DNA from 2 places in the Streptomyces sp. NPDC046939 genome. Region 2 is predicted to be linked to the other one. Evidence: riboswitches for the same ligand, from Rfam matches in the RefSeq annotation. Region 2 holds a riboswitch; the other holds the start of a gene.
The links. A riboswitch is a leader RNA that binds a small molecule or an ion and turns the genes downstream of it on or off. The one in region 2 is predicted to bind S-adenosylmethionine.
Positions count from the first base shown of each region.

Region 1 (14,143 bases), on a different contig from region 2:
ATGCGCGACGCCGCCGCCCGCCCCGGCGCAGAGCACGACGGCCGTGGCCGCCGCGACGGCGAACCGGCGCTGCCGCAGCCGGTCGCCGCGCGCCCGGACCACGGGGCCCGGCAGCGGCACGGTGGCGCGCCCGCCGGACGCGGCCAGTTCCTTGAGCGCCTCGGCGAGGCCGGGCTCGTCGCGGTGCTCAGTCACGGTGTGCCTCCTGCGCGCGCGGGTCCTGCATACGGGCGGCCAGGGCGGTCCTGCCCCGGGACAGATGGGTCTTCACGGTGCCGGTCGACAACCCGGTCTCGCCCGCGATCTGCTCCACGGAGAGATCACAGATGTAGTGCAGGGCGACGACCCTGCGCTGCTGCGGGGAAAGCTCCTTCAGCGCCTCGACGAGGGCCACGGAACCGGGGTCGGGCGCGCCGACGTGCGGCGCGGCGCCGTGCCGCAGCCAGGCTTGCTCGCTGCGGCGCAGCTTCTTGAAGCGCCGTATCGCGAGCCGCCAGGCCACGGTCCTGATCCACGCCTCGGGGGCGGCCTCCCGGTCGAGGCGTCCGCGCCGGCTCCACGCCTTCACGAACGCTTCCTGCACGACGTCCTGCGCCTCCTGGGCGTCGCCGAGCATGACGTAAAGCTGCCCGGTGAGCCGCCCGACCGCATGGGCGTAGAACTCCTCGAACTCCTCTGCGGTCAACGCCGTGCTCCCTGTGGTTCCCGACCGTGTGCTGTCCGACCGTGCTGTCGTGATCTATAGACCTGGCGGCCGGACGCCGGTTGACACGCGTGAGAGGAATTTCGGGGACCTTAACCCGACAACGCCCGAGGGCGGCACCCCCTCCTGGTGGAGGAAGTGCCGCCCTCGGGACGAACAGACGAGCTGAACCGGTACGGAGGCCGGATCAGAAGTCCATGTCACCGCCCGGCATGCCGCCCGGAGCGCCCGCGGCAGCGGCCTTCTCCGGCTTGTCGGCGATGACGGCCTCGGTGGTGAGGAACAGCGCGGCGATCGACGCGGCGTTCTGCAGCGCGGAGCGCGTCACCTTGGCCGGGTCGAGGATGCCCTCGGCGATCATGTCGACGTACTCGCCCGTGGCGGCGTTCAGACCGTGGCCGACGGCCAGGTTGCGCACCTTCTCCACGACGACGCCACCCTCGAGACCACCGTTGACGGCGATCTGCTTGAGCGGGGCCTCCAGGGCGAGCTTCACGGCGTTGGCGCCGGTCGCCTCGTCACCCTCCAGCTCCAGCTTCTCGAAGACCGCGGAGGCCTGCAGCAGGGCCACGCCACCACCGGCGACGATGCCCTCCTCGACGGCCGCCTTCGCGTTGCGCACGGCGTCCTCGATGCGGTGCTTGCGCTCCTTGAGCTCGACCTCCGTGGCGGCACCGGCCTTGATGACGGCCACGCCGCCGGCCAGCTTCGCCAGACGCTCCTGGAGCTTCTCGCGGTCGTAGTCCGAGTCGCTGTTCTCGATCTCGGCACGGATCTGGTTGACGCGACCCTGGACCTGGTCGGTGTCACCGGCGCCGTCGACGATCGTCGTCTCGTCCTTGGTGATGACGACCTTGCGGGCGCGGCCGAGCAGGTCGAGACCGGCGTTCTCCAGCTTGAGGCCGACCTCCTCGGAGATGACGGTGCCACCGGTGAGGATGGCGATGTCGCCGAGCATGGCCTTGCGGCGGTCACCGAAGCCCGGGGCCTTGACGGCGACGGACTTGAAGGTGCCACGGATCTTGTTGACGACCAGGGTCGACAGGGCCTCGCCCTCGACGTCCTCGGCGATGATCAGCAGCGGCTTGCCCGACTGCATGACCTTCTCCAGGAGCGGGAGGAGGTCCTTCACGTTGCCGATCTTGGAGTTGACGATGAGGATGTACGGGTCGTCGAGCGACGCCTCCATCCGCTCCATGTCGGTGGCGAAGTACGCCGAGATGTAGCCCTTGTCGAAGCGCATACCCTCGGTGAGCTCCAGCTCCAGACCGAAGGTCTGGGACTCCTCGACGGTGATGACGCCTTCCTTGCCGACCTTGTCCATGGCCTCGGCGATGAGCTCGCCGATCTGGGTGTCGGCGGCGGAGATGGAGGCCGTCGAAGCGATCTGCTCCTTGGTCTCGACATCCTTGGCCTGCTCGAGCAGGGCGGCGGAGACGGCCTCGACGGCCTTCTCGATGCCGCGCTTCAGGGCCATGGGGTTGGCACCGGCGGCCACGTTGCGCAGGCCCTCGCGGACCAGGGCCTGGGCCAGGACGGTCGCGGTCGTCGTGCCGTCACCGGCGACGTCGTCCGTCTTCTTCGCGACCTCCTTGACCAGCTCGGCGCCGATCTTCTCGTACGGGTCCTCGAGCTCGATCTCCTTGGCGATGGACACACCATCGTTGGTGATCGTGGGGGCGCCCCACTTCTTCTCGAGGACGACGTTGCGACCCTTGGGGCCCAGGGTCACCTTGACGGCGTCGGCGAGCTGGTTCATGCCGCGCTCGAGGCCGCGCCGTGCCTCCTCGTCGAACGCGATGATCTTGGCCATGTGAAGTGGTCCTCCCGGACGGGGTGGAAAAGCAAGCAAACGGACCGTGCTGGCGCCCGCGACGGACGGCCCCCGAGCCTCGTGGTTCCTTGCCCCACCGGCCCCCGGACCTCACCGACCCGATCCAAGTTCTGTCACTCTCACTGGGAGAGTGCTAAGCCCAATGATTAGCACTCGACCCATGCGAGTGCAAGCGGCTACCACAGATCGGCGGGGGGCGCGCGCAGCACGGAGCGCGGTCCGGGCGCCCCCGGGCACGACGAAGGGCCCGTGCCCCCTCGGGGAAACACGGACCCTTCGTCTCGTACGAAGCCTGTCAGTCGCGACGCGCTTCAGCCGGCGGCGGCCAGACGGACCATGTCGGCCTGCGGCCCCTTCTGGCCCTGCGAGATCTCGAACTCCACTCGCTGACCCTCTTCGAGGGTGCGGTAGCCGTCCATCTGAATCGCGCTGTAGTGGACGAATACATCCGCACCACCGTCGACCGCGATGAAGCCGTACCCCTTCTCCGCGTTGAACCACTTGACGGTGCCCTGAGCCATGCCTAACTCCCCTATTACTGGCCCTTGCACAGATCCGCACTTCGCGGATCCGGGTCAGACCTCACCCTCCCCAATGGGTGGGGGTGTGCGCCGGAACGCGTCGACCGCGGCTGAATGTATCTGCCCAACTGCCGTCTGCAACAGGTCAATCGGACGAGAAATCTGGGCACCCTCGAACGGGGAAACCGGGCCAACTCACCGGATCCCAGGGCAACTCGGGCCGGGTAAATGCCGTAAAAGGCCCGAAGGGGTTCGACACTTTGGCTGCTTCTTGTCGCGTCCCGAGCGGAAACTCATATGCGCCCGTCATGCACCACGCGGGGAAAGGAGGCAGCTTCCCCAACTGTACCGCGCTCAACCATGCAGAATTGCCCCCTCCGCTTCTCTCGCGGAGGGGGCAATCGGGGTGACGCAGCGTGCGCGGGGGCCGGACAGGGCCGGATCAGCCGCCGGCGACGGCGGGAATGATCGACACGCCGGCGCCGTCCGGCGTGGCGGTGTCGAGGCCCTGCTCGAAGCGGACGTCGTCGTCGTTGACGTAGACGTTGACGAACCGGCGCAGCTTGCCCTGGTCGTCGAGGACGCGGGCGGCGATCCCGGTGTGGTTCCTCTCCAGGTCGGCGATGACCTCCCCGAGGGTCCCGCCCTCGGCGGCGACCTCGGCGGCCCCGCCGGTGTAGGTGCGCAGGATGGTAGGAATCCGAACGTTGACGCTCATGCTGGCAAACTCCTGGGACTGGGCTGCGGGTGAGGGGGGCTCAGTGGTCGAGGCCGGCGGCCCGGAACGCGTCGAGGGACGGCTTGATGGTCGCCGTGGCCTGTGAGGTCTCGGCGACGGCGTCAAGCGTCTTGAGACCGTCACCCGTGTTCAGGACGACCGTCGTCAGGGACGGATCGATCAGCCCCGCCTCGATGAGCTTCTTGGTGACGCCGACCGTCACCCCACCGGCGGTCTCCGCGAAGATCCCCTCGGTCTGCGCGAGCAGCTTGATCGCCTCGACGACCTGCTCGTCGTTGACGTCCTCCACGGCACCGCCCGTGCGGCGCGCGATGTCGAGGACGTAAGGACCGTCGGCCGGGTTGCCGATGGCGAGGGACTTGGCGATGGTGTTCGGCTTCTGCGGCCGCACCACGTCGTGGCCGCCCTTGTACGCGACCGAGACCGGCGAGCACCCCTCGGCCTGCGCGCCGAACAGCTTGTACGGCTTGTCCTCGACGAGCCCGAGCTTGATCAGCTCCTGGAGCCCCTTGTCGATCTTCGTGAACTGCGACCCGGACGCGATCGGGATGACCAGCTGGTCGGGCAGGCGCCAGCCGAGCTGCTCGCAGATCTCGTAGGCGAGCGTCTTGGAGCCCTCGCCGTAGTACGGGCGCAGGTTCACGTTGACGAAGCCCCAGCCCTCGCCGAGCGGGTCGCCGATCAGCTCGGAGCAGAAGCGGTTCACGTCGTCGTAGTTGCCCTCGATGGCGACGAGGTCACCGCCGTAGACACCGGCCATGACGACCTTGCCCTGCTCCAGGTCGTGCGGGATGAAGACGCAGGAGCGGAAGCCCGCCCGGGCGGCGGCGGCGCCGACGGCGCCGGCCAGGTTGCCGGTGGAGGAGCAGGAGAGGGTGGTGAAGCCGAAGGCGCGCGCGGCCTCGATGGCCTGGGCGACGACGCGGTCCTTGAAGGAGTGCGTGGGGTTGCCCGAGTCGTCCTTGACGAACAGCTTGCCCTGCTCGACGCCGAGTTCCCGGGCGAGGTTGTCTGCCTTGACGAGCTTGGTCCAGCCGGGGTTCAGGTTCGGCTTCTCGGCGACGTCGGCCGGGACGGGAAGCAGCGGGGCGTAGCGCCAGAGGTTGGCCGGGCCCGCCTCGATCCGCTTGCGGAGCGCCTCCGGGTCACCGGCCGGAAGGTCGTACGCGACCTCCAACGGGCCGAAACACTCGGCACAGGCGAAGATGGGACCAAGGTCAAAAGTGGTGCCGCACTCGCGGCAGGAGAGCCCGGAAGCCGGACCGAGATCGACGGTCCTGGCGGGGGTGGCGACAGTCTGTACAGCCATGAGAGGCGAGGCCCTTTCTCCTCATCTTCCTCGCGGCGCATCTCGCCGCGAGACGGATTTGGCACCTTCCCTAGCCGGGAGCCTCGCGGTGGACGTTGCGGTGTCCTACGAGACCGGCTGGAGGGTTGCCGGGGCTTCAACGGGCCGTATCCCTCTGCCCCTCTGGATGAGCGGTATGTGGTTGTCCGGCGCGGCGACCCCGGCATGCGATGGTCACCGGCCTTGTTCAAGACTGTAACCGAAGGCCCGGACCCTTGAGATAGTCGTCCGAACCGCGAGATGGATCACATCCCACGCCCCCGAAGGAGCCACCGACCGTGCTGGAAGAAGTCGAACGCTGGCTCGAACAGCGCTCCTGGTCCGTGGCCGACCGCCCGCTGCACCAGCTCGTCGCGGCGAAGCGCGCGTCCGGCCAGACGGTGAGCGTCGTGCTGCCCGCGCTCGACGAGGAGGCGACGGTCGGCGACATCGTTCGCATCATCCGGCGCGAGCTGATGACGGAGACGGTCCCCCTCGTCGACGAACTGGTCGTCCTCGACTCCGGCTCCACCGACCGCACCGCCGAGGTCGCCGCGGCGGCCGGGGCGCGCGTGGTCCACCGGGACACCGTCCTGCCACGCATACCGGCCCGGCCCGGCAAGGGCGAGGTGCTGTGGCGCTCCCTGTACGTCACGAGCGGCGACATCGTCTGCTACGTCGACGCCGACCTGCGGGAGTTCTCGGCGGACTTCGTCTCCGGGATCGTCGGCCCGCTCCTCACCGACCCGGACGTCAGCTTCGTCAAGGCGATGTACGACCGCCCGCTCGGCCAGGCCGCCGGGCAGGGCGGCCGCGTCACCGAGCTGATGGCCCGCCCCGTCCTCAATCTGCACTGGCCGCGCCTGGCCGGTTTCGTCCAGCCCCTTGGCGGCGAGTACGCGGCCCGCAGGTCCCTCCTCGAACGGCTGCCGTTCCCCGTCGGCTACGGCGTCGAACTCGGGCTGCTCGTGGACGCGCTGCACACCGTCGGCCTCGGCGCGCTCGCCCAGGTCGACGTCGGGGTGCGCATCCACCGCCACCAGGACGGGCTCGCGCTCGGCCGGATGGCGGCGGCCATCTACCGCACCGCCCAGGTGCGGCTCGCCCGCGGCCACCTGGTGCGGCCCGAGCTCACCCAGTTCGAGCGCGGCGACAGCCGCTTCGAACCGAGGACGTACGCCGTCGACACCGAGGAGCGTCCGCCGATGGCCGAGATCAGCGAGTATGCGCGGCGTCGCGTGGCGTAAGGGCGCGCGGTCATAAAACCTGCCTAGATTGCCCTCATGCGGCTCAAACACCTCACCAGCATGATGATGACGGCGGCGGCGGTGGCCGCCCTCGTCATGAACCCCACCGCCGCCGTCGCCGCCGAACGGGGCGTGCACCGGGACGCGGCCACGGACGCCGGACACTCCCGGCTCTGGCTCTACAGCGGGTTCGGCATCTCCCTGTGCGCACTCGGCGCGCTCGGCCTCGGAGCCGCGCGCAGCCGCCGCCGCGTTTGAACCCGGCCGAGCCGGGCTAGCGTGCCCATATGGCTTCCACGCAAGGTGCTGCTGAGGTTCTCGTCGCGTCCAACCGCGGTCCCGTCTCGTACGTCCTGAAGGACGGCGCCGACGGGGCCGGCATCGAGGCGAAACGCGGCGGCGGCGGACTGGTCTCCGCGCTCAGCGTCGTCAAGGACAAACTGTGGGTGTGCTCCGCCCTCACCGACGGCGACCGGGAAGCCGTACGGCGCGGCGTCACCGAACCCGGCGTCCGGATGCTCGACATCGACGCCGGTGTCCACGCGGACGCGTACAACGGCGTCGCCAACTCCGCGCTCTGGTTCGTGCACCACATGCTGTACCAGACGCCCCTCGAACCGTCCTTCGGCCCGGAGTTCCGCCGCCAGTGGGAGTCCTACGAGGCATACAACCGGGCCTTCGCCGAAGCCCTCGCCGAGGAGGCCGCACCCGGCGCGACCGTCGTCGTGCAGGACTACCACCTCACGCTCGTCCCCGGCATGCTCCGCGAACTCCGCGACGACCTGCGCATCGGGCACTTCTCCCACACGCCCTGGGCGCCCGTCGACTACTTCCGGATGCTCCCCGACGACATCGCCGAGAAGATCCTCCAGGGCATGCTCGGCGCGGACCGGCTCGGCTTCCTGACCCGGCGCTGGGCGGACGCCTTCACCGACTGCGCTACGCGCATCCTCGGGGGCACCTCCGGCACGCGCATCGGCGTGCACGGGCTCGGCGCCGACGCGGACTTCCTCCGGGAGCGGGCCGGCCGCCCTGACGTGGACGAGCGGCTGGCGGCGCTGCGGGAACAGGTCGGCGAGGGCCGCAAGGTCATCGTCCGGGTCGACCGCACCGAGCTGTCCAAGAACATCGTGCGGGGCCTGCGGGCGTACGAACTGCTCCTTGAGACCCGGCCCGAGCTGCACGAGAAGGTCGTCCACGTCGCCTTCGCCTACCCCTCACGGCAGGACCTCGCCGTGTACCGCGACTACACCGCCGAGGTGTCGCGGGTCGCCGAAGCCATCAACGAACGCTTCGGCACGCCCGGCTGGACGCCGGTCGTCCTCCACGTCAAGGACGACTTCGCGCGGTCGCTGGCCGCGTACCGGCTGGCGGACGTCGCCCTGGTCAACCCCATCCGGGACGGCATGAACCTCGTCGCGAAGGAGGTGCCCGTCGTCTCCGAGGAGGGGTGCGTCCTGGTGCTCTCCCGGGAGGCGGGGGCGTACGAGGAGCTGGGGGACGACGCGCTCGTCGTGAACCCGTACGACGTGAGCGGGACGTGTGAGGCGCTTGGCGCGGCGCTCGCGATGTCGGGGGAGGAGCGGGCGGAGCGTACGAAGCGGTTGGCTGCGGCGGGGACCGCGTTGCCGCCCGGGCAGTGGTTCCTGGACCAGCTGTCGGCGCTGCGGGACGCTTGACCGGGCCGGCCTTTCGCGCCGCGGGCCCACCGCTCGGACGGCCTCCGCGGCTCTCGTCGTGGCTGGCCGCGCAGTTCCCCGCGCCCCTGGAATGCGCACTGCGTGCGGCATTCCCCTGTGGTCGTACGCGGCTTTCGTCGTGGTTGCTCGCGCCGTTCCCCGCGCCCCTGAGATGCGCACTTCGTGCGCCATCTCATGGGGCGCGACCGGGGGAAGGCGCGGCGAAGCCGCAGGCCTTCAGGGGCGCGGGGAACTGCGCGACCAGCCACGACGGCGGTGCACCCGGCGACGGATCGACCTGGGCAGACGGGAGGCCCGCTCGACGGGCCCGCGCTTGTCCGGTCAACGGGATACGTGACGGGCCAAGTTCGCGAGCAGCGCTGAGACCTCGGCCGGGCCGGTCACCACCAGGTCCGCCCGGTCCGCCAGCTCCGGAACCTCCGCGCTGCCGCTGCAGACCAGGACACCCGGCACCCCATCGAGCCGCAGCTTCTCGACCGCCGAGAAGGCCGGGAGGTCGCCCAGGTCGTCCCCCGCGTAGAGGACCGATTCCGCGCCGACCTCACGGACGTACTCCGTCAGCGCCACCCCCTTGTCCACCCCCGGCGGGCGCAGCTCGAGGACCATGCGGCCGGGCTCGACGACCAGGCCGTGGCGCGCGGCCAGCGCCGTCAAGGGCGCCCGGAGCGCCTCGAACGCGCCTTGCGGGTCCGCCGCCCGGCGCGTGTGGACCGCGACGGCCCGCCCCTTCTCCTCGACGTACGTGTCGTGCCAGAGCCCGCGTTCGTGCAGCACACCGGGGAGTTCGGAGCGGACGGCGGCGACCCCCGGATGCGGCGCGGGCGCGCGCACCGTGCCGGTCACCGCGTCCCAGCGCTCCGCGCCGTAGTGCCCGAGGACGACGAGGTGTTCGAGGCCGGGCACACCGGCGAACCCGCCGTGGCGGACCGCCACCCCCGCGGGCCGCCCGGTGATGACGGCGACGGAGGCGACGCGGGGCGCGAGCGCGGCGAGCGCGGGCACCGCGTCGGGGTGGGCGCGGGCCTGCTCGGGGTCGGCGACGATGGGCGCCAGTGTCCCGTCGAAGTCGACGGCGATGACGCTCCGCTCCGGCCGGGCGAGGATGGCGGCGAGGCCGTCACGCCCGGCGGCGGTGGAGGGGGTCGGAAGGTCGTCGCGGTGGTCGTCCGTGTGATGGCTGCCCATGCGGTCGACTTTATCCACAGGGAACCCCGCTAATCGTGGGCCGCGACACACCCGCGGCGCACCCGGGCGGGCTCAGCGCTCGCGCCGCCGGCTCTCCCGTACCCGGCGCAGCCTGTTCACCGTCACGGGGGCGAGTGCGAGCGCCCGCGGGTCGTCGAGCAGGGCGTTGAGGAGCTGGTAGTAGCGGACCGGCGCGAGGTCGAGCTCCTCGCGGATCGCGCGCTCCTTCGCGCCGGGTGTCTCCCAGCCGCGCCCCTCGAACGCGAGCACCGCCCGCTCGCGTTCGCCCAGGGAGTCCGGTGCGTCGGGTGTGTCCATGCCCGTCACGCTACTCGGCGGCTTCCGCGGCCGCCGCCTGGTTCTGGATCCTGCCGAGGACGGCGCCCGCGCTGCTGTTGGGGGAGACGGCGGAGCCGATCTGGTCCTTGATGTCGGCGCTGACGGAGGCCCAGGACGTCTTGCCGACGGGGTAGATCTCGGCGTTGGGCAGGCTCTTGAGGAACGGCCAGAGCTTCTTGTCCTCGGTGGCGGCGGACATGGCCTCGGAGGCGCTGTTGGTGACGGGCAGCAGGTTGTACTCGCGGGAGAACTCCAGGACGTTCTTCTCGCTGTAGACGAAGTTGAGGAAGTCGCCGACCTCCTTGCGGTGGCCGTTCTGCTTGAACGCCATCATCCAGTCGGCGACGCCCATGGTGGACTTGGCCGGCCCGTCGGGGCCGGGCAGCGGCACGGTGCCGTAGTCGACGCCCTGCTTGGCGGCCATCTGCATCAGGGTGGGGTGGCCGTTGAGCATGCCGACCTCGCCCTTGGCGAACGCGGCGAAGGCGCCGGCCCGGTTGAGGTCGCCGGGTGCGGTGGGCCCGGTGAGGCCCTTGCCGACGAGGTCGTTCTTCAGCCAGTCGAACGTGGCGACGTTCTGCTTGGAGTCGATGGTGTAGGAGCCGACGTCGTCGGTGTAGCCGTCGCCGCCGCTGAGCATCCAGATCATGGTCTCGGCCTGGGCCTCCTCCCGGCCGAGCGGCAGCGCGTAGGGGATCTTCACACCGTGCGCCTTGAGCGCCTTGGCGTCGGCCTCCAGCTCGTCCCAGGTGGTGGGCGGGGTGATGCCGGCGTCCTTGAAGAGCTTCTTGTTGTAGAAGAGGAGGCGGGTGGAGGAGGCGAACGGCATGCCGTACTGGGTGCTGTCGACCTCGCCCGCCTCGGCGAGCTGCGGCAGGTAGTCGGCCTGGGTCGGCACGTTGAGCAGGGTGCTGACCGGGTAGAGCTTGCCGTCCGCGGCGTAGTCGGCGTAGGCGCCTATCTGGGCCATGTCGGGGGCGTGGCCCTCGTCGACCATGGTCTTGACCTTGGCGTCCACGTCGTTCCACGAGTAGACGTCGACGTCGATCTTGACGCCCGGGTGGTCCTTCTCGTAGGCGGCGGCCAGCTTGTCCCAGTACTTCTGGCTGCTGTTGGCCGCGGAGTCGCCGTAGTCGGCGGCGACGAGCTTCAGGGTGACGTCGCTCGAGCCCGAGCCGCCGCAGGCGGTGAGTGTGCCCGCCATGCCCAGTGCGACCGCCGCTGCCGTCAGACCGGTGATGTACCGCTGCACCGCTGTTCCCACCCTCGTATGTGTGTCACGTGCGTGATCCCGTACATAGCGCCGCCGGGGATCACCCGGAGGCGGACCTAAGGTCTACACCACCCTGCGGCCCGGTCGGAAAACAGGGCCGTCCGCGCGCAAGATCGTGCGAATGGACTAGACCTCTCAAGGGTGTTCGCGCGACACTGTGCCCCGTGGAACATGTCATCGCCCTGGACGTGGGCGGCACCGGGATGAAAGCCGCCCTGGTCGGGGCGGACGGCGCGCTGCTGCACCAGGCGCGCCGGGCGACCATGCGCGAGCGCGGCCCGGACGCGGTGGTCGAGTCGATACTGGGCTTCGCCGCCGACCTGCGCGCGTACGGGGAGAAGCACTTCGGCGCGCCCGCCCTTGCCGCCGGTGTCGCCGTGCCGGGTGTCGTCGACGAAAGGGACGGCATCGCGGTGTTCGCCGCCAATCTCGGCTGGCGGGACGTGCCGATGCGGGCGCTGCTGAGCGAGCGGCTCGGCGCCCTCCCCGTCGCCCTCGGCCATGACGTGCGCACCGGCGGGCTCGGCGAGGGCCGGCTCGGCGCGGGCAAGGACGCCGACCGGTTCCTGTTCATGCCGCTCGGCACGGGGATCGCCGGGGCCATCGGCATCGAGGGCCGGATCGAGCCGGGCGCGCACGGTTCGGCCGGGGAGATCGGCCATGTCGTGGTGCGGCCGGGCGGTGTGCCGTGCGGCTGCGGTCAGCGCGGCTGTCTGGAGCGGTACGCCTCCGCGTCCGCCGTGACCCTGGCCTGGCAGGCGGCGAGCGGCGACGAGGAGGCCACGGCGGCGGACTGCGCGCGGGCCGTCGACGCCGGTGACCCGCTGGCCGCCAAGGTGTGGCAGGACGCCGTGGACGCGCTCGCGGACGGGCTCGTCATGGCGCTCACTCTCCTGGACCCCCGCACCATGATCATCGGTGGCGGTCTGGCCGAGGCCGGGGAAACGTTGTTCACGCCCCTGCGGGCGGCGGTCGCGGAGCGCGTCACGTTCCAGGCCCTGCCCGAGATCGTCCCGGCCGTCCTCGGGGACACCGCCGGCTGCCTGGGCGCGGGTCTGCTCGCCTGGGACCTGCTCCAGAACCCATCCACCGATAGCGCGGAGGTAACCGCCTGATGGCCACAGCAAAGGTGCTCGCCGGTGCCCGGGTGGTACTGCCCACCGGGACCGTCACCGACGGACGCGTCATCGTCGACGGCACGAAGCTCGCGGACGGGGGTACCTCCCTGCCCGAGCGAGGCCGAGAGCTCGGGGGAGCTCCCGGTGACGCCGAGCACGTCGATCTCTCCGGCCACTGGGTGGTGCCCGGCTTCGTCGACATGCACAACCACGGCGGTGGCGGCGCCTCCTTCACCTCCGGCACGGTCGAGGAGATCCTCAAGGGCATCCACACCCACCGCCTGCACGGCACGACGACGGTCGTCACCTCGTTCGTGACCGGCGAGAGCGACTTCCTCGTCCAGCGCGCGGGCCTGCTCTCCGAACTGGCCGAGCAGGGCGAGATCGCGGGCATCCACTTCGAGGGCCCGTTCATCTCGCCGTGCCGCAAGGGCGCCCACGACGAGACGCTCCTTCGCGACCCCGACCCGGCCGAGGTCCGCAAGCTGATCGACGCCGCCCGCGGCACGGCCAGGATGGTCACCCTCGCCACCGAGCTGCCCGGCGGCATCGACTCCGTACGCCTCCTGGCCGAACAGGGCGTGATCGCCGCGATCGGCCACACCGACGCCACGTACGAGCAGACGGTGGAGGCCATCGACGCGGGCGCCACCGTCGCCACGCACCTGTTCAACGCGATGCCCGCCCTCGGCCACCGCGCCCCCGGCCCGATCGCCGCGCTCCTGGAGGACGAGCGGATCACCGTCGAGCTGATCAACGACGGCACGCATCTGCACCCGGCCGCGCTCGAACTGGCCTTCCACCACAAGGGCGGCGAGCGCGTCGCGTTCATCACCGACGCCATGGACGCTGCGGGCTTCGGCGACGGCCGCTACATGCTCGGCCCGATGGAGGTCGAGGTGAAGGACAGCGTGGCGCGGCTCGTCGAGGGCGGCTCCATCGCGGGCTCCACACTGACCCTGGACCGCGCGTTCAAGCGCGCGGTGACCGTCGACGCGCTCACCGTCGAGGACGCCGTCCGCGCCCTTTCGGCCAACCCGGCCCGCCTGCTCGGCATCGACGACAAGGTGGGCTCCCTGGAGCCCGGCAAGGACGCCGACCTCGTCGTCCTGGACGACGCCTTCGACCTCAAGGGCGTCATGCGCAAGGGCGAGTGGCTGGTGGAGCCCCAACTCGGCTGACTGTGCGGGCGGTTGGCCCACGGACTGGGCCAACCGCCTTGACTTTGGCATGATCAACCCCCGTAACTGAAAGCGACACCGTACGTACGCGTCCCTGTCGCGCCCGAACCGCGTCTCCATCGGGGGGTGAGGTCCTGTGATCCTCACAGTCACCTTGAACACCGCGCTCGACATCACCTACCGGGTCGACGCCCTGCGCCCGCACGCCTCGCACCGCGTCCGCGAGGTCACCGAACGGCCCGGCGGCAAGGGGCTCAACGTGGCGCGGGTGCTCGCCGCCCTCGGCCACGAGGTGACGGTCACGGGCTTCGTCGGGGGCGCCACGGGACGCACCCTCCAGGACCAGCTCCGGGGCGCGGACCGGATCTCCGACGCCCTGGTCCCCGTCAGCGGTCCGACCCGCCGCACGATCGCCGTGGTCGACGCGGCGAGCGGCGACACCACCCAGCTCAACGAGCCGGGCCCGCTGATCTCCCCCGCCGAGTGGACCGCCTTCCAGGAGGCGTACGAGGATCTGCTCCGCTCCGCATCGGCGGTCGCCCTGTGCGGCAGCCTGCCGCCCGGCGTCCCCGTCAACGCCTACGCGACCCTGGTCCGCGCGGCGCGGACCGCCGCCGTGCCCGTCCTCCTGGACACCAGCGGCGAACCCCTGCGGCGCGGCATCGCGGCCCGCCCCGACATCGTCAAGCCGAACGCGGACGAGCTGGCCGAACTCACCGGCTCGCACGAACCGGCGCAGGCCATGAAGGACGCCCGCAGGCGCGGCGCGCACGCCGTCGTCGCCTCGCTCGGCGCGGAGGGGCTGCGGGCGCTCACCCCCGAAGGCGCCTGGCAGGCGCCCGCACCGGACCGGCTCAGCGGCAATCCGACGGGCGCGGGCGACTCGGCGGTCGCGGGCCTGATCTCCGGCTGCGTGGAGCACCTGCCGTGGCCGCAGCGCCTGGCCCGCGCGGTGGCGCTGTCGGCGGCGACGGTG
Region 1 is NZ_JBEYWV010000026.1:11,873-26,015, forward strand. It holds gene ABZ877_RS26310 (hypothetical protein) at 1-195, opposite strand, end outside; gene ABZ877_RS26315 (SigE family RNA polymerase sigma factor) at 188-685, opposite strand; gene groL (chaperonin GroEL) at 891-2,516, opposite strand; gene ABZ877_RS26325 (cold-shock protein) at 2,849-3,058, opposite strand; gene ABZ877_RS26330 (MoaD/ThiS family protein) at 3,501-3,776, opposite strand; gene thrC (threonine synthase) at 3,817-5,106, opposite strand; SAM riboswitch class I at 5,125-5,279, opposite strand; gene ABZ877_RS26340 (glucosyl-3-phosphoglycerate synthase) at 5,424-6,371, shown strand; gene ABZ877_RS26345 (hypothetical protein) at 6,408-6,629, shown strand; gene ABZ877_RS26350 (trehalose-6-phosphate synthase) at 6,659-8,050, shown strand; gene otsB (trehalose-phosphatase) at 8,393-9,256, opposite strand; gene ABZ877_RS26360 (DUF3263 domain-containing protein) at 9,329-9,574, opposite strand; gene ABZ877_RS26365 (extracellular solute-binding protein) at 9,585-10,799, opposite strand; gene ABZ877_RS26370 (ROK family protein) at 11,033-11,983, shown strand; gene nagA (N-acetylglucosamine-6-phosphate deacetylase) at 11,983-13,167, shown strand; gene ABZ877_RS26380 (1-phosphofructokinase family hexose kinase) at 13,304-14,143, shown strand, end outside.
Region 1: it holds a riboswitch for S-adenosylmethionine, as region 2 does, so the genes downstream of both, thrC (threonine synthase) here and ABZ877_RS13075 (aminotransferase class V-fold PLP-dependent enzyme) in region 2, are expected to answer to the same signal.

Region 2 (14,143 bases):
CCACCCTCGTCATCGAGACCCTGGGCACGCAGGAGTACGCCCTGCGCAGGGCGCCCTTCATGGACCGCTTCCGCAAGGCGTACGGCGACGCTGCCGCTGAGCAAGTCGAGTCGTACCTCGGCTGAGGCCCCGCCAGGGGCGCGGGGAACTGCGCGACCAGCCACGACGAAAGCCGCAGACGCGTCTGCTCATGCACCGAGCAGACGCGTCCGCGGCTTCGCCGTGGCTGAGCGCGCAGTTCCCCGCGCCCCTATTGGCCTCTCCGCACCTCATAGGTGACGGCACCCTCGGGCCCCGGCGACGACGCCCCGACATACTCGTGGCCCTGCGTGAAGCACCAGGCAGGAATATCAACGGCGGCGACCTCGTCATCGGCGATCACCGTGACCGTTCCGCCCACCCTGACCTCCCCGATCGCCCGGGCCAGCTCGATCACGGGGCGCGGGCAGACCATGCCCACCGCGTCGACGGTCACCGCCTCGGCCGAGCCTCCCGACGGGGCGACGAACACCCCGAGCCTCTCGCGGACGCCCCGCACGACTCCCGGCAGGACGTCCAGGAACCGCTCGACCTCCGCCTCCTCGACCCCGAGCGGCAGCGACACCCGTACATTGCCCTCGCTCACCACGCCCATCGCCCGCAGCACGTGGCTGGGCGTCAGCGTGCTGCTCGTGCAGGACGACCCCGAGGACACCGAGAACCCGGCCCGGTCCAGCTCGTGCAGCACCGTCTCCCCGTCGACATAGAGACACGAGAACGTCAGCAGGTGCGGCAGCCTCCGCACCGGATCACCGACGACCTCCACGTCCGGCACGAGCTCGGGCACCCGCGCCCTGATCCGGTCCGTCAGCTCCCGCAGCCGCGCCGCCTCCCCGGCCGCCTCGGCGCGCACCGCCCGCAGCGAGGCGGCGGCGGCCACGATGCCCGGAATGTTCTCGAACCCGGCGGCACGCCCGGACTCCCGCTCATCGTCAGGTCCTTGCGGCGCGAACCGCACCCCTTTTCGAACCACAAGGAGCCCCACCCCGGCCGGGCCGCCCCACTTATGGGCACTCCCGGCCAGCAGCGACCAGCCGCCCTCCACCGGACCCCACGCCAAGGACTGCGCCGCGTCCACGAACAGCGGCACCCCCGCCGCCCGGCACACCTCGGCCACCTCGGCGACCGGCTGCACCGTCCCCACCTCGTGATTGGCCGACTGGAGACAGGCGAGAGCGGTATCGGCACGCAGGGCATCGGCATACGACGAGACGGACACCGCGCCCTCCCGCCCGACCCCCACCTCGGTCACCGAACCACCGGCTACTTCATGCGCCGCCGCTGAATGGAGTACCGCCGAGTGCTCCACCGCCGAGACCACGAGGTGCCGCCCGACGCGCCGCCGCCCGGCGAGCGCACCGGCGACCCCCTCGTGCACGGCCCGCGTCCCCGACGAGGTGAACACCAGCTCATCGGCCCGGCACCCCACCGCCTCGGCGGCCGCCTCCCGCGCGGCATCGAGGAGAAGGCGCGCCTTTCGCCCTTCCCTGTACAACCGGGACGGATCAGCCCACCCTTCGTCGAGCGACGCCTGAAGCGCCTGCCGAGCAACAGGATGAAGGGGAGCGGAAGAAGCCACATCGAAATACGCCACGCCGCCAAACTTAAGTCGCCGCCCAGGGGCGCGGGGAACTGCGCGAGCAACCACGACGCTCCCGCAGCCGCCACCCCACGTCACGTCCCACCCCGAAGGGCGCCCCAACCCCCCGTCAGAAACGCCCGACAGCCCCGATTCCCACCCTTCGGAGTGACCCGCGGCGCGTTAGGCACCCTCCCCGCGCGACCCCAAATAGCGTCCAGTAGGGTTTGGTCCGCATAAACATCCAAACCCCTGCCCGTGTGCCAGGGCGGCGAGCGACCAGCGAGACGGCCGTAGCCAACCAGCGCGGGCGAGACTCTCGGGAAGGCGCTACGTGAGTCCCAACGGCTCCGACCGCTCGTCGCGGCGCCCGATGCGGCGGAAGCTGCCGCAGGTGCTGACTGCGGGCCTGATCCTGGTAACCGCTACCGGTTGCACATACAAGGACTTCCCCCGTCTTGGTATGCCCACCCCGGTGACGGAGGAGGCCCCAAGGATCCTCTCCCTCTGGCAGGGCTCGTGGGCGGCTGCGCTCGCCACGGGCGTGCTGGTGTGGGGTCTGATCCTGTGGAGCGTCATCTTCCACCGGCGTAGCCGCACCAAGATCGAGGTTCCGACGCAGACGCGGTACAACATGCCGCTCGAGGCCCTGTACACGGTCGTTCCTCTGATCATCGTGTCGGTCCTCTTCTACTTCACCGCGCGCGACGAGTCGAAGCTGCTCCAGCTCGACGACAAGCCGGCGCACACCGTCAACGTGGTCGGCTACCAGTGGAGCTGGGGCTTCAACTACGTCGAGGACGTGCCGGGCGTCAAGGGTGACGCGAAGACCTCCAAGGAGCTCTCCGCCATCCCGCAGCGCTATAAGGACGACTTCCCGGCCAACGCCGGCGGCGTCTACGAGGTGGGTACCCCGGGTACGCGGAACCCGCAGACCAACAACCCCGGCCCGACCCTCTGGCTCCCCAAGGGGGAGAAGGTCCGGTTCGTCCTCACTTCGCGTGACGTGATCCACTCCTTCTGGGTGGTGCCGTTCCTCATGAAGCAGGACGTCATCCCGGGCCACACCAACGCGTTCGAGGTGACCCCCAACAAGGAGGGGACCTTCCTGGGCAAGTGCGCCGAGCTCTGCGGCGTCGACCACTCCCGGATGCTCTTCAACGTGAAGGTCGTCTCTCCTGAGCGCTACGAGCAGCACCTCAAGGACCTTGCCAAGAAGGGGCAGACCGGTTACGTCCCGTCTGGCATCGCCCAGACGGAACACGAGAAGAACCGGGAGACGAACAACCTGTGAGCATCCTCAACGATCCCAAGGGTGCCGCGGCAGCTGACGACTCGTACGAGAAGGAGCTGCCGGCTCGGCCCAAGAGCCCCGGCGCCACCGTGATCAAGTGGCTGACCACCACTGACCACAAGACGATCGGCACGCTGTACCTGGTCACGTCGTTCGCGTTCTTCTGCATCGGCGGTCTGCTCGCGCTCTTCATGCGCGCCGAACTGGCCCGTCCCGGCACGCAGATCATGTCGAACGAGCAGTTCAACCAGGCGTTCACGATGCACGGCACGATCATGCTGCTGATGTTCGCGACCCCGCTGTTCGCGGGTTTCGCGAACTGGATCATGCCGCTGCAGATCGGCGCCCCCGACGTCGCGTTCCCGCGGCTGAACATGTTCGCCTACTGGCTGTACCTGTTCGGCTCGCTGATCGCGGTCGTCGGCTTCCTCACCCCGCAGGGCGCGGCCGACTTCGGCTGGTTCGCCTACTCCCCGCTGTCGGACGCCGTCCGCTCGCCGGGTGTCGGCGCCGACATGTGGATCATGGGTCTGGCCTTCTCCGGCTTCGGCACGATCCTCGGTTCGGTCAACTTCATCACCACGATCATCTGCATGCGCGCCCCCGGCATGACGATGTTCCGCATGCCGATCTTCACGTGGAACGTGCTGCTCACCGGTGTGCTCGTCCTGCTGGCCTTCCCGGTGCTCGCCGCCGCGCTGTTCGCCCTGGAGGCGGACCGCAAGTTCGGTGCGCATGTGTTCGATGCCGCTAACGGCGGCGCGCTCCTGTGGCAACACCTCTTCTGGTTCTTCGGCCATCCAGAGGTGTACATCATCGCGTTGCCGTTCTTCGGAATCATCTCCGAGGTCATCCCGGTGTTCTCCCGCAAGCCGATGTTCGGCTACTCGGGCCTCATCGGCGCGACGATCGCCATCGCCGGTCTCTCCGTGACCGTGTGGGCGCACCACATGTACGTCACCGGTGGCGTGCTGCTCCCGTTCTTCTCCTTCATGACGTTCCTCATCGCCGTACCGACCGGCGTGAAGTTCTTCAACTGGATCGGAACGATGTGGAAGGGCTCGCTGTCCTTCGAGACACCGATGCTCTGGGCGATCGGCTTCCTGATCACCTTCACCTTCGGTGGCCTCACCGGCGTGATCCTGGCGGCCCCGCCGCTGGACTTCCACATCTCGGACTCGTACTTCGTGGTGGCGCACTTCCACTACGTGGTGTTCGGCACCGTCGTCTTCGCGATGTTCTCCGGCTTCCACTTCTGGTGGCCGAAGTTCACCGGCAAGATGCTCGACGAGCGGCTCGGCAAGATCACGTTCTGGACGCTGTTCATCGGCTTCCACGGCACCTTCCTCGTCCAGCACTGGCTGGGTGTCGAGGGCATGCCGCGCCGGTACGCGGACTACCTCGCGGCCGACGGCTTCACCGCGCTGAACACGATCTCGACGATCTCCTCGTTCGTCCTCGGCCTGTCGATCCTGCCGTTCCTCTACAACGTCTGGAAGACCGCCAAGTACGGCAAGAAGATCGAGGTCGACGACCCGTGGGGCTACGGCCGTTCGCTGGAGTGGGCGACGTCCTGCCCGCCGCCGCGCCACAACTTCCTCACCCTGCCGCGCATCCGCTCGGAATCGCCGGCGTTCGACCTGCATCACCCTGAGATCGCGGCCCTGGACCAGCTGGAGAACTCCGGCCACGGTGACAAGGCGCTGGCTGGCAGCAAGGAGGCCGGCAAGTGAAGGTCCAAGGCAAGATGTTCATCTGGCTGAGCCTCTTCGTCCTGATCATGGCCGCTGTGTACGGCGTGTGGTCGAAGGAGCCGGCCGGTACGACGGCGCTCTTCCTGGCGTTCGGCCTGTGCATCATGATCGGCTACTACCTGGCCTTCACGGCCCGGCGGGTCGACACCGGTGCGCAGGACAACAAGGAGGCCGACGTCGCGGACGACGCCGGTGAGGTGGGCTTCTTCAGCCCGCACTCCTGGCAGCCGCTCTCCCTGGCCGTCGGTGGCGCGCTCGCCTTCATGGGCGTCGTCTTCGGCTGGTGGCTGCTGTACTTCTCGGCCCCGATCATCCTGTTCGGCCTGTGGGGCTGGGTCTTCGAGTACTACCGCGGCGAGAACCGGACGCAGTGACACCGCGTTCCTGAACTCCGTCGCGTGAAGGGCCCGGACACTCCTGAGGGAGGGTCCGGGCCCTTCGGCGTGTCGCGGCGTGCCCCGAGCGGCGCACTTCGGCGCGCCGGACGGGCCGAACCTTCTTACCGTGACCGTATGGACGACTCACCGCGCATCCGTACGGTTCTCGGCTGCACCCTGCTGGTGGCCGCACTCGGTGCGGGCGGCACGGCCTGCAGCGGCTCCGGCCACCCGCTCTCCGCCAAGCCGTACGACGCGGCGGGCCAGATCGCCTTCAACGGCCCGAGGACCGGCCACAAGGCGGATCCGGACAAGCCCCTGGAAGTCACCGCACAGGGCGACGAGGGGCGCATCACCGACGTGACCGCCACGGACGCCGTGGGGCGCTACGTGGCGGGCGAACTCTCCGCCGACGGCCGCAGGTGGCACACCACCTCCCCGCTGGCCGCAGACGCCCAGTACACGGTCCGCGTCAGCACCGAGGACGAGGACGGCGCGCCGGGCCGCAAGGTGCTGACGTTCGAGACGGGCAGCCCGAGCGGCGACAAGGCGCTCAAGGTGCGGTTCGGGCCCGAGGGCGGCACGTACGGCGTCGGGCAGCCCCTCACGGCCACGCTCAACAAGGCCGTCAAGGACGACACGTCCCGCGCCATCGTCGAACGCGCGCTGCGGGTGGAGTCCAGGCCGGCGGCCGACGGCGGCTCCTGGTACTGGGTGGACAGCAAGACGCTGCACTACCGCCCGAAGGAGTACTGGCCCGCCCACGCCACCATCACGGCCCGCAGCAACCTCAAGGGCGTGAAGATCACCGACACCCTGCGGGGCGGCGCGAGCAGACCGCTCACCATCACCACCGGCGACCGCATCGAGGCGATCACCGACGCGGGCGCGCACTCCATGACGGTCTACCGCAACGGCAAGGTCATCAACGAGATCCCGGTCACCACCGGCAAGGCGGGCTTCGAGACCCGCAACGGCGTCAAGGTGGTGCTCGGCAAGGAGTACTTCGTACGGATGCGCGGCACCAGCATCGGTATCGCCGAGGGCAGTTCGGACTCGTACGACCTGCCCGTGTACTACGCCACCCGGGTGACCTGGAGCGGTGAGTACGTGCACGCCGCGCCCTGGTCCGTCGGGTCGCAGGGCGCCGCCAACGTCAGCCACGGCTGCACCGGCATGAGCACCTCCAACGCCGCCTGGTTCTTCAAGACCGTGCGCGAGGGCGACATCGTCAAGGTCGTGAACAGCTACGGCCAGGAGATGGACCCGTTCGGCAACGGCTTCGGCGACTGGAACCTGAGCTGGCGCAAGTGGCGCGAGGGCAGCGCCCTCACGCCCGAGGGCAAGACCGACCCGGCCGTCCAGGCCCGGCTCAGCCCCGAGGTCTGAACCGGCGCGCCCGCGGGCCCGCCGCCCGGCTCAGGCGCTGACGGCCTTCCGGGAGCGGAGCAGACCGGCCAGGGCGCCCGCGAACTCGACCGGGTCCACCGGCAGCGTCACCGCGGCCTCGGCACGGCTCCACGTGGCGAGCCAGGCGTCCTGCGGGCGGCCGATCAGGAGCAGCACGGGCGGGCAGTCGAAGACCTCGTCCTTGATCTGCCGGCACACGCCCATGCCGCCCGCCGGCACCGCCTCGCCGTCCAGGACGCAGACGTCGATGCCGCCCCGGTCGAGCTCCTTGAGGACCGCGGGGAGCGTCGCGCACTCGACGAACCGCACCTCGGGGGCGTCCGCCGCGGGCCTGCGGCCGGTCGCGAGCCGTACCTGCTCCCGCGTGTTGGCGTCGTCGCTGTAGACCAGAACCGTCGCGGTCGCCTGCATCGTTCCTCCGAGACATCGGTGTCCTAGGGGCGTACTGGCGCGGAGCCTACCCCTCCCGACAGCCCGTCAACACCGGTTCGTACACCCTCCCGATGGGCCATACGGGCTGGACACACCCCTCAGACACTCCGAACGGCACCCCCCGGAGTGAGGGCGAGATAAGCGACCGACATAATGTCGGTCGTGGCGACAGCAACGACAGTAGAAACCGGGCACGCGCACCCGTCGGTCAATCGACCGAACCTCACCAGCGTCGGAACCATCATCTGGCTGAGTTCCGAGCTGATGTTCTTCGCGGCCCTCTTCGCGATGTACTTCACCCTGCGATCGGTGACGGGACCGGAGCACTGGAAGGAAATGGCCGAGAGCCTGAACCTTCCGTTCTCGGCGACGAACACCACGATCCTGGTGCTTTCCTCCCTGACCTGTCAGCTCGGCGTGTTCGCCGCCGAGCGCGGGGACGTGAAGAAGCTCAGAATGTGGTTCATCGTCACCTTCATCATGGGTGCGATCTTCATCGGCGGTCAGGTGTTCGAGTACACCGAGCTGGTCAAGAAGGACGGGCTCTCGCTCTCCTCCGACCCGTACGGCTCGGTCTTCTACCTGACCACCGGCTTCCACGGCCTCCACGTGACAGGCGGTCTCATCGCCTTCCTGTTCGTCCTCGGCAGGACGTACGCGGCCAGGAGGTTCACCCATGAGCAGGCGACCGCCGCCATCGTCGTGTCCTACTACTGGCACTTCGTGGACGTCGTCTGGATCGGCCTCTTCGCCACGATCTACCTGATCAAGTAGTTCGAAGATCACAGCATCGGGCGCAGAAACCCGACACATTCCCGCAGCACCGACGCAGAAGATCCTGACACCGGGGTAATCCGTGAAAAAGCTCTCCGCACGACGACGCCATCCGCTGGCGGCGGTCGTCGTCCTACTCCTCGCGCTGGCGGCCACCGGGGGGCTGTACGCCGCGTTCGCGCCCGCGAGCAAGGCGCAGGCCGATGAAACCGCCCAGTCCCTCGCCATCGACGAGGGCAAGAAGCTCTACTCCGTCGGCTGTGCAAGCTGCCACGGAACCGGCGGTCAGGGCACCACCGACGGCCCGAGCCTGGTGGGTGTCGGCTCCGCCGCCGTCGACTTCCAGGTCGGTACCGGCCGTATGCCGGCCCAGCAGCCGGGCGCTCAGATCCCGCGCAAGAAGGTCATCTACTCGCAGGCCGAGATCGACCAGCTCGCGGCCTACATCGCCTCGCTGGGCGCCGGCCCGGTCAAGCCGTCCGCGAAGGACTACAGCCCGGAAGGCGCGGACATCGCCAAGGGCGGCGAACTGTTCCGCACCAACTGCGCGCAGTGCCACAACTTCACCGGTGAGGGCGGCGCCCTGACCCACGGCAAGTTCGCGCCGAACCTCGGGGACGTCTCGCCGAAGCACATCTACGAGGCCATGCAGACCGGCCCGCAGAACATGCCGTCCTTCCCGGACACGACGATGACCAAGCAGAACAAGAAGGACATCATCGCGTACCTCGACGCGGTCAACGGCGACAAGTCGGAGACCCCCGGCGGCCTCAAGCTGGGCGGGCTCGGCCCGGTCAGTGAGGGTCTGTTCGCCTGGATCTTCGGTCTCGGCGCCCTCATCGCCGTCGCCATCTGGGTCGCCGCTCGGACCGCAAAGGCCAAGAAGTCATGAGTAGCCAAGACATTCCAGAAGAGAACCTGCCCACCGAGCAGGAGACCGGGCACGGCTCGGTAGCGGTGAAGGACGACCCCTTCGCCGACCCGGGGCTGCCGGAGCACGAGCACCGGATCCAGGACATCGACGAGCGGGCCGCCAAGCGGTCCGAGCGCGTCGTGGCGATGCTGTTCACGATCTCGATGCTGGCCACCGTCGGCTTCATCGCCTCGTACGTCACCATCGACGTCGACAAGATCGTCTACATCTTCCCGCTCGGGCACATCAGCGCGCTCAACTTCGCGCTGGGCCTGACCCTCGGTGTGGCGCTGTTCTGCATCGGCGCGGGCGCGGTCCACTGGGCCCGCACCCTGATGTCCGACGTCGAGGTCGCCTCCGAGCGTCACCCGATCGAGGCCGAGCCCGCGGTCAAGGCGCAGGTCCTCCAGGACTTCGCCGACGGCGCGCGCGAGTCGCAGTTCGGCCGCCGCAAGCTGATCCGCAACACCCTGTTCGGCGCCCTCGCCCTGGTGCCGCTCTCCGGTGTCGTCCTCCTTCGTGACCTCGGCCCGCTGCCGGAGACGAAGCTGCGGCACACGGCGTGGAAGAAGGGCAAGAAGCTCGTCAACATGAACACGAACGAGCCGCTCCGTGCCTCGGACATCACGGTCGGCTCGCTCACCTTCGCCAAGCCCGAGGGCGTGGAGGAGCACGACGAGGACTTCCAGCAGGTGATGGGCAAGGCCGCGCTGATGCTCGTCCGGATCCAGCCGGAGAACATCAAGGACAAGCGCGAGCTCGAGTGGTCCCACGAGGGCGTTGTCGCGTACTCGAAGATCTGCACCCACGTGGGCTGCCCGATCTCCCTGTACGAGCAGCAGACGCACCACGTGCTCTGCCCGTGCCACCAGTCCACCTTCGACCTCTCCGACGGTGCGCGGGTGATCTTCGGCCCCGCCGGTCACGCACTGCCGCAGTTGCACATCGACGTCGATGACGAGGGCTACCTCGTGGCGCAGGGCGACTTCGCTGAGCCCGTCGGTCCTGCCTTCTGGGAGCGCGGATGAGTACTACGACAAGCAACGACGCGCCTTCCCGCGGGAAGGCACCGGCCGGCGAGCGCGTCGCCGACTGGGCGGACGGACGCCTCGGGATCTACTCCCTGGCCAAGTCCAACATGCGCAAGATCTTCCCGGACCACTGGTCCTTCATGCTCGGTGAGATCTGCCTCTACAGCTTCATCATCATCATCCTCACGGGTGTGTACCTGACGCTGTTCTTCCACCCGTCCATGAACGAGGTGACGTACCACGGCAGCTATGTCCCGCTCCAGGGGCAGCTGATGTCGGAGGCGTTCAACTCGACCATGCACATCTCCTTCGATGTGCGCGGTGGTCTGCTGATCCGGCAGATCCACCACTGGGCGGCGCTGATCTTCCTCGCCGGCATGTTCGTGCACATGATGCGCGTGTTCTTCACGGGCGCGTTCCGCAAGCCGCGTGAGGTTAACTGGCTGTTCGGCTTCCTGCTGTTCGTCCTCGGCATGTTCACCGGCTTCACCGGCTACTCGCTCCCGGACGACCTGCTCTCCGGCACCGGTGTCCGCTTCATGGAGGGCGCGGTCCTGTCCGTGCCGATCGTCGGCACGTACCTGTCGTTCTTCCTCTTCGGCGGTGAGTTCCCGGGCGGCGACTTCGTCGCGCGGTTCTACTCGGTCCACATCCTGCTGCTGCCGGGCATCATGCTCGGCCTGCTGGTGGCCCACCTGATCCTGGTCTTCTACCACAAGCACACGCAGTTCGCGGGTGCCGGAAAGACCGAGAAGAACGTCGTCGGCATGCCGCTGCTCCCGGTCTACATGGCCAAGGCGGGTGGCTTCTTCTTCCTCGTCTTCGGTGTCATCGCGGCCATCGCGGCGATCGCCTCGATCAACCCGATCTGGGCCATCGGCCCGTACCGGGTCGACCAGGTCTCCACCGGCGCCCAGCCCGACTGGTACATGGGCTTCTCCGAGGGCCTGATCCGCACGATGCCGGGCTGGGAGATCAACCTGTGGGGTCACACCCTCGTCCTGGGTGTGTTCGTCCCGCTGGTCATCTTCCCGCTGGTCCTGGTCGCGATCGCGGTCTACCCGTTCATCGAGTCCTGGGTCACCGGCGACAAGCGCGAGCACCACATCCTGGACCGCCCGCGCAACGTCCCGACGCGTACGGCGTTCGGTGCCGCGTGGATCTCCTGGTACTTCGTCCTGCTCATCGGTGGTGGCAACGACCTGTTCGCCACGCACTTCCACCTCTCGATCAACGCGATCACCTGGTTCGTCCGCGTCGGCTTCTTCGTCGTACCGGTGATCACGTTCATCATCACCAAGCGGATCTGCCTCGGCCTCCAGCGCCGCGACAAGGACAAGGTGCTGCACGGGCGCGAGTCCGGCATCATCAAGCGCCTGCCGCACGGTGAGTTCATCGAGGTGCACGAGCCGCTCGACCAGGAGTCGCTGCACGCGCTCACCGCGCACGAGCAGTACAAGCCGCTCGAACTCGGCCCCGAGGTCGACGAGAACGGCGTGGAGCGCAAGCAGTCGCGTCTGCAGAAGACCCGCGCCAAGCTGTCGAAGGGCTTCTACGGGGAGAACAACCAGATCCCCAAGCCCACCGCAGAGGAGTACAAGGAGATCACCAGCGGCCACGGCCACCACTGATCCCTGAACTGTCCGCCACGGCAGGAGCCCTCGTCCAGGCACTGGACGGGGGCTCTTTGCCGTCCCCGACGGTGGATAAGGTGGAGCCGCGTAACCCCACTGACACAACTGGAGCGGCCATGAGCGCTTTGCACCCCGCTGGAGGCGACACCGCGGCGGGCCGTTCCTGGCCCGCCGTGCTCAACGGCCTCCTGGAGGGCCGCGACCAGAGCGCCGACGACACCGCCTGGGCGATGGACCGCATCATGCGGGGCGAGGCGACCGAGGCGCAGATCGCCGGGTTCGTGGTGGCGCTGCGCGCCAAGGGCGAGACCGTCGAGGAGATCTCCGGCCTCGTCCGGGCGATGTACGAGCACGCCAACACGATCGAGGTGCCGGGGGAGACCGTCGACATCGTCGGCACCGGCGGCGACGGCGCCAAGACGGTGAACATCTCCACGATGTCCGCCATCGTCATCGCCGGTACGGGCGTCAAGGTCGTCAAGCACGGCAACCGCGCCGCCTCCTCGGCCTCGGGCGCCTCCGACGTCCTGGAGAAGCTCGGCGTCAATCTGGAGCTGACGCCCGCGCGGGTCCCGCAGATCGCGGAGGAAGCCGGGATCACGTTCTGCTTCGCCGTGAAGTTCCACCCGGCGCTGCGGTACGCGGGCGCCGCGCGCGGCCAGCTCGGCATCCGCACCGTCTTCAACCTCCTCGGCCCGCTGACCAACCCGGCCCGCGTGCGCGCCCAGGCCGTCGGGGTCGCCGACGCCCGCATGGCGCCCGTCGTCGCCGGTGTCTTCGCCGAGCGCGGCAACTCCTCCCTGGTCTTCCGCGGCGACGACGGCCTCGACGAGCTGACGACCACCGCGACCTCCCGCGTCTGGATCGTCCGCGACGGCACCGTGCGCGAGGAGGCCTTCGACCCGCGCGACGTGGGCCTCGACCTGGTCCCGGTGGAGGCGCTGCGCGGCGCGGACGCCTCCTACAACGCGGAGGTCGCCCGGCGGCTCCTCGACGGGGAGCGCGGCCCGGTCCGCGACGCCGTGCTCCTCAACTCGGCCGCCGCCCTCGTCGCCGTACGCCCCGGCACGGGCACGCTCGCCGAGCAACTGCGGGCCGGCATGGACCGCGCCGCCGAGTCCATCGACTCGGGCGCGGCGAAGGCGACCCTGGAGCGCTGGGTGAAGGCCACCAACCGCTGACGCGGTACATGTGTGACGCAGAGCGCAGTCCGATCCGTCTCAGGAACCGGACTGCGCTCTTGCCGTATCAGGAACGTATGGCAAGATGCTTTCCAAGGTCATGAGTGACAGCGTGATCGGCCCCGGCCGGCTGTCCGGCAACCCTCCGTCCGTGGCGGGGTGCCCCGGGTGAAGACCAGGCCGCGAGCAGCAAGGCTCGCGGCAAGCGCGGACCCCTCGCGAACTCTCCAGGGGTCCTGGGTCGTTTGAGGGAGCAGTCTCGTGAGCAAGCGAATGTGCTAGGGCCGGTCGGCCCCTTCTCCAGTACCACCATCACCCTCCGCGTGAGCGCGCCCGCGCCCCGCGTCGAGGTCAACACCCGTACGTAGCAGCTCTGTTGATGACGGCTGCCGTGCGGGCTCGTACGCCACTTCGCCACGCCCTGACTTGTCCTGCCGGGAGACAGCCATGTCCGCTCACACCACCGCCACCGTGTCCGCCGAGTCCGCCGTCGAGTCCGCCGACCCCGCCTGCGGCGCGCCGCTGCCCGTGCTCGGCCGCGATGTGACGGTGCCGCTCGTCACCGGCGGCGAGGTGACCTACGCCGCCCTCGACTACGCCGCCAGCGCGCCCGCCCTCCAGCGCGTCTGGGACGACGTCGCCGCCTACGCCCCCTACTACGGCAGCGTCCACCGCGGCGCCGGCTACCTCTCCCAGCTCTCCACCGACCTCTTCGAGAACGCGCGGGCCACGGTCGCCGAGTTCCTCGGCTGCCGCGCCGACGACCAGGTCGTCTTCACCCGCTCCACCACCGACTCCCTCAACCTGCTCGCCGCCGCGCTGCCCGCCGACTGCCAGGTGTTCGTCTTCGAGACCGAGCACCACGCGTCGCTGCTGCCCTGGCGCGACGCCCGCGTGACCTATCTGAACGCGCCCCGCACCCCCGCCCAGGCCGTCGACACCCTGGAGCGCGCCCTCGCCGAGCGCGACCCCCACGGCCCGGCCCTCGTCTGCGTCACCGGTGCCTCCAACGTCACCGGTGAACTCTGGCCGGTGCGCGAGCTGGCGGCGGCCGCTCACGCGCACGGTGCCCGCATCGTGCTCGACGCCGCCCAGCTCGCGCCCCACCACCCCGTCTCCGTCCAGGAGTTGGACGTCGACTGGATCGCCTTCTCCGGGCACAAGCTGTACGCGCCCTTCGGCTCGGGCGTGCTCGCCGGACGCGCCGACTGGCTGCGCGCGGCCGAGCCGTACCTCGCCGGGGGCGGCGCCTCCCGCAAGGTCGCCCGGCGCGTCGACGGCGGCGTGGACGTCGAGTGGCACGACAGCGCGGCCCGCCACGAGGCCGGTTCGCCGAACGTCATCGGCGTCTACTCCATCGCCTCCGCCTGCAAGGCGCTGACCGAGGCCGGGTTCGACACCCTCGTCGCCCGCGAGCAGCACCTGATCCGCAAGGTGCGTGCCGGGCTCGCCGAGGTGCCCGAGGTGAAGGTGCTCTCCCTGTTCGGGGACGACGCCCCCCGCGTCGGTGTCCTGTCCTTCGTGGTCGAGGGCTGGAACTCCTCGCACTTCGCCGCGGCGCTCTCCGCGGAGTACGGGATCGGGGTGCGGGACGGCCTCTTCTGCGCCCACCCCCTCGTACGGACGCTGCTCGGCTCGGACCCGCAGACGCAGGGCGAGTGCGGTGCGCCCGAGGCGGCGCCGGGGGAGAAGTCGCTGAACGCGATCCGGGTCAGCTTCGGCGCG
Region 2 is NZ_JBEYWV010000010.1:184-14,326, reverse strand. It holds gene ABZ877_RS13135 (carbohydrate kinase family protein) at 1-125, shown strand, start outside; gene ABZ877_RS13130 (aminotransferase class V-fold PLP-dependent enzyme) at 251-1,633, opposite strand; gene coxB (cytochrome c oxidase subunit II) at 1,953-2,912, shown strand; gene ctaD (cytochrome c oxidase subunit I) at 2,909-4,645, shown strand; gene ABZ877_RS13115 (cytochrome c oxidase subunit 4) at 4,642-5,040, shown strand; gene ABZ877_RS13110 (Ig-like domain-containing protein) at 5,179-6,432, shown strand; gene ABZ877_RS13105 (hypothetical protein) at 6,463-6,864, opposite strand; gene ABZ877_RS13100 (heme-copper oxidase subunit III) at 7,039-7,659, shown strand; gene ABZ877_RS13095 (c-type cytochrome) at 7,742-8,551, shown strand; gene ABZ877_RS13090 (Rieske 2Fe-2S domain-containing protein) at 8,548-9,600, shown strand; gene ABZ877_RS13085 (cytochrome bc complex cytochrome b subunit) at 9,597-11,234, shown strand; gene trpD (anthranilate phosphoribosyltransferase) at 11,354-12,418, shown strand; SAM riboswitch class IV at 12,515-12,632, shown strand; gene ABZ877_RS13075 (aminotransferase class V-fold PLP-dependent enzyme) at 12,866-14,143, shown strand, end outside.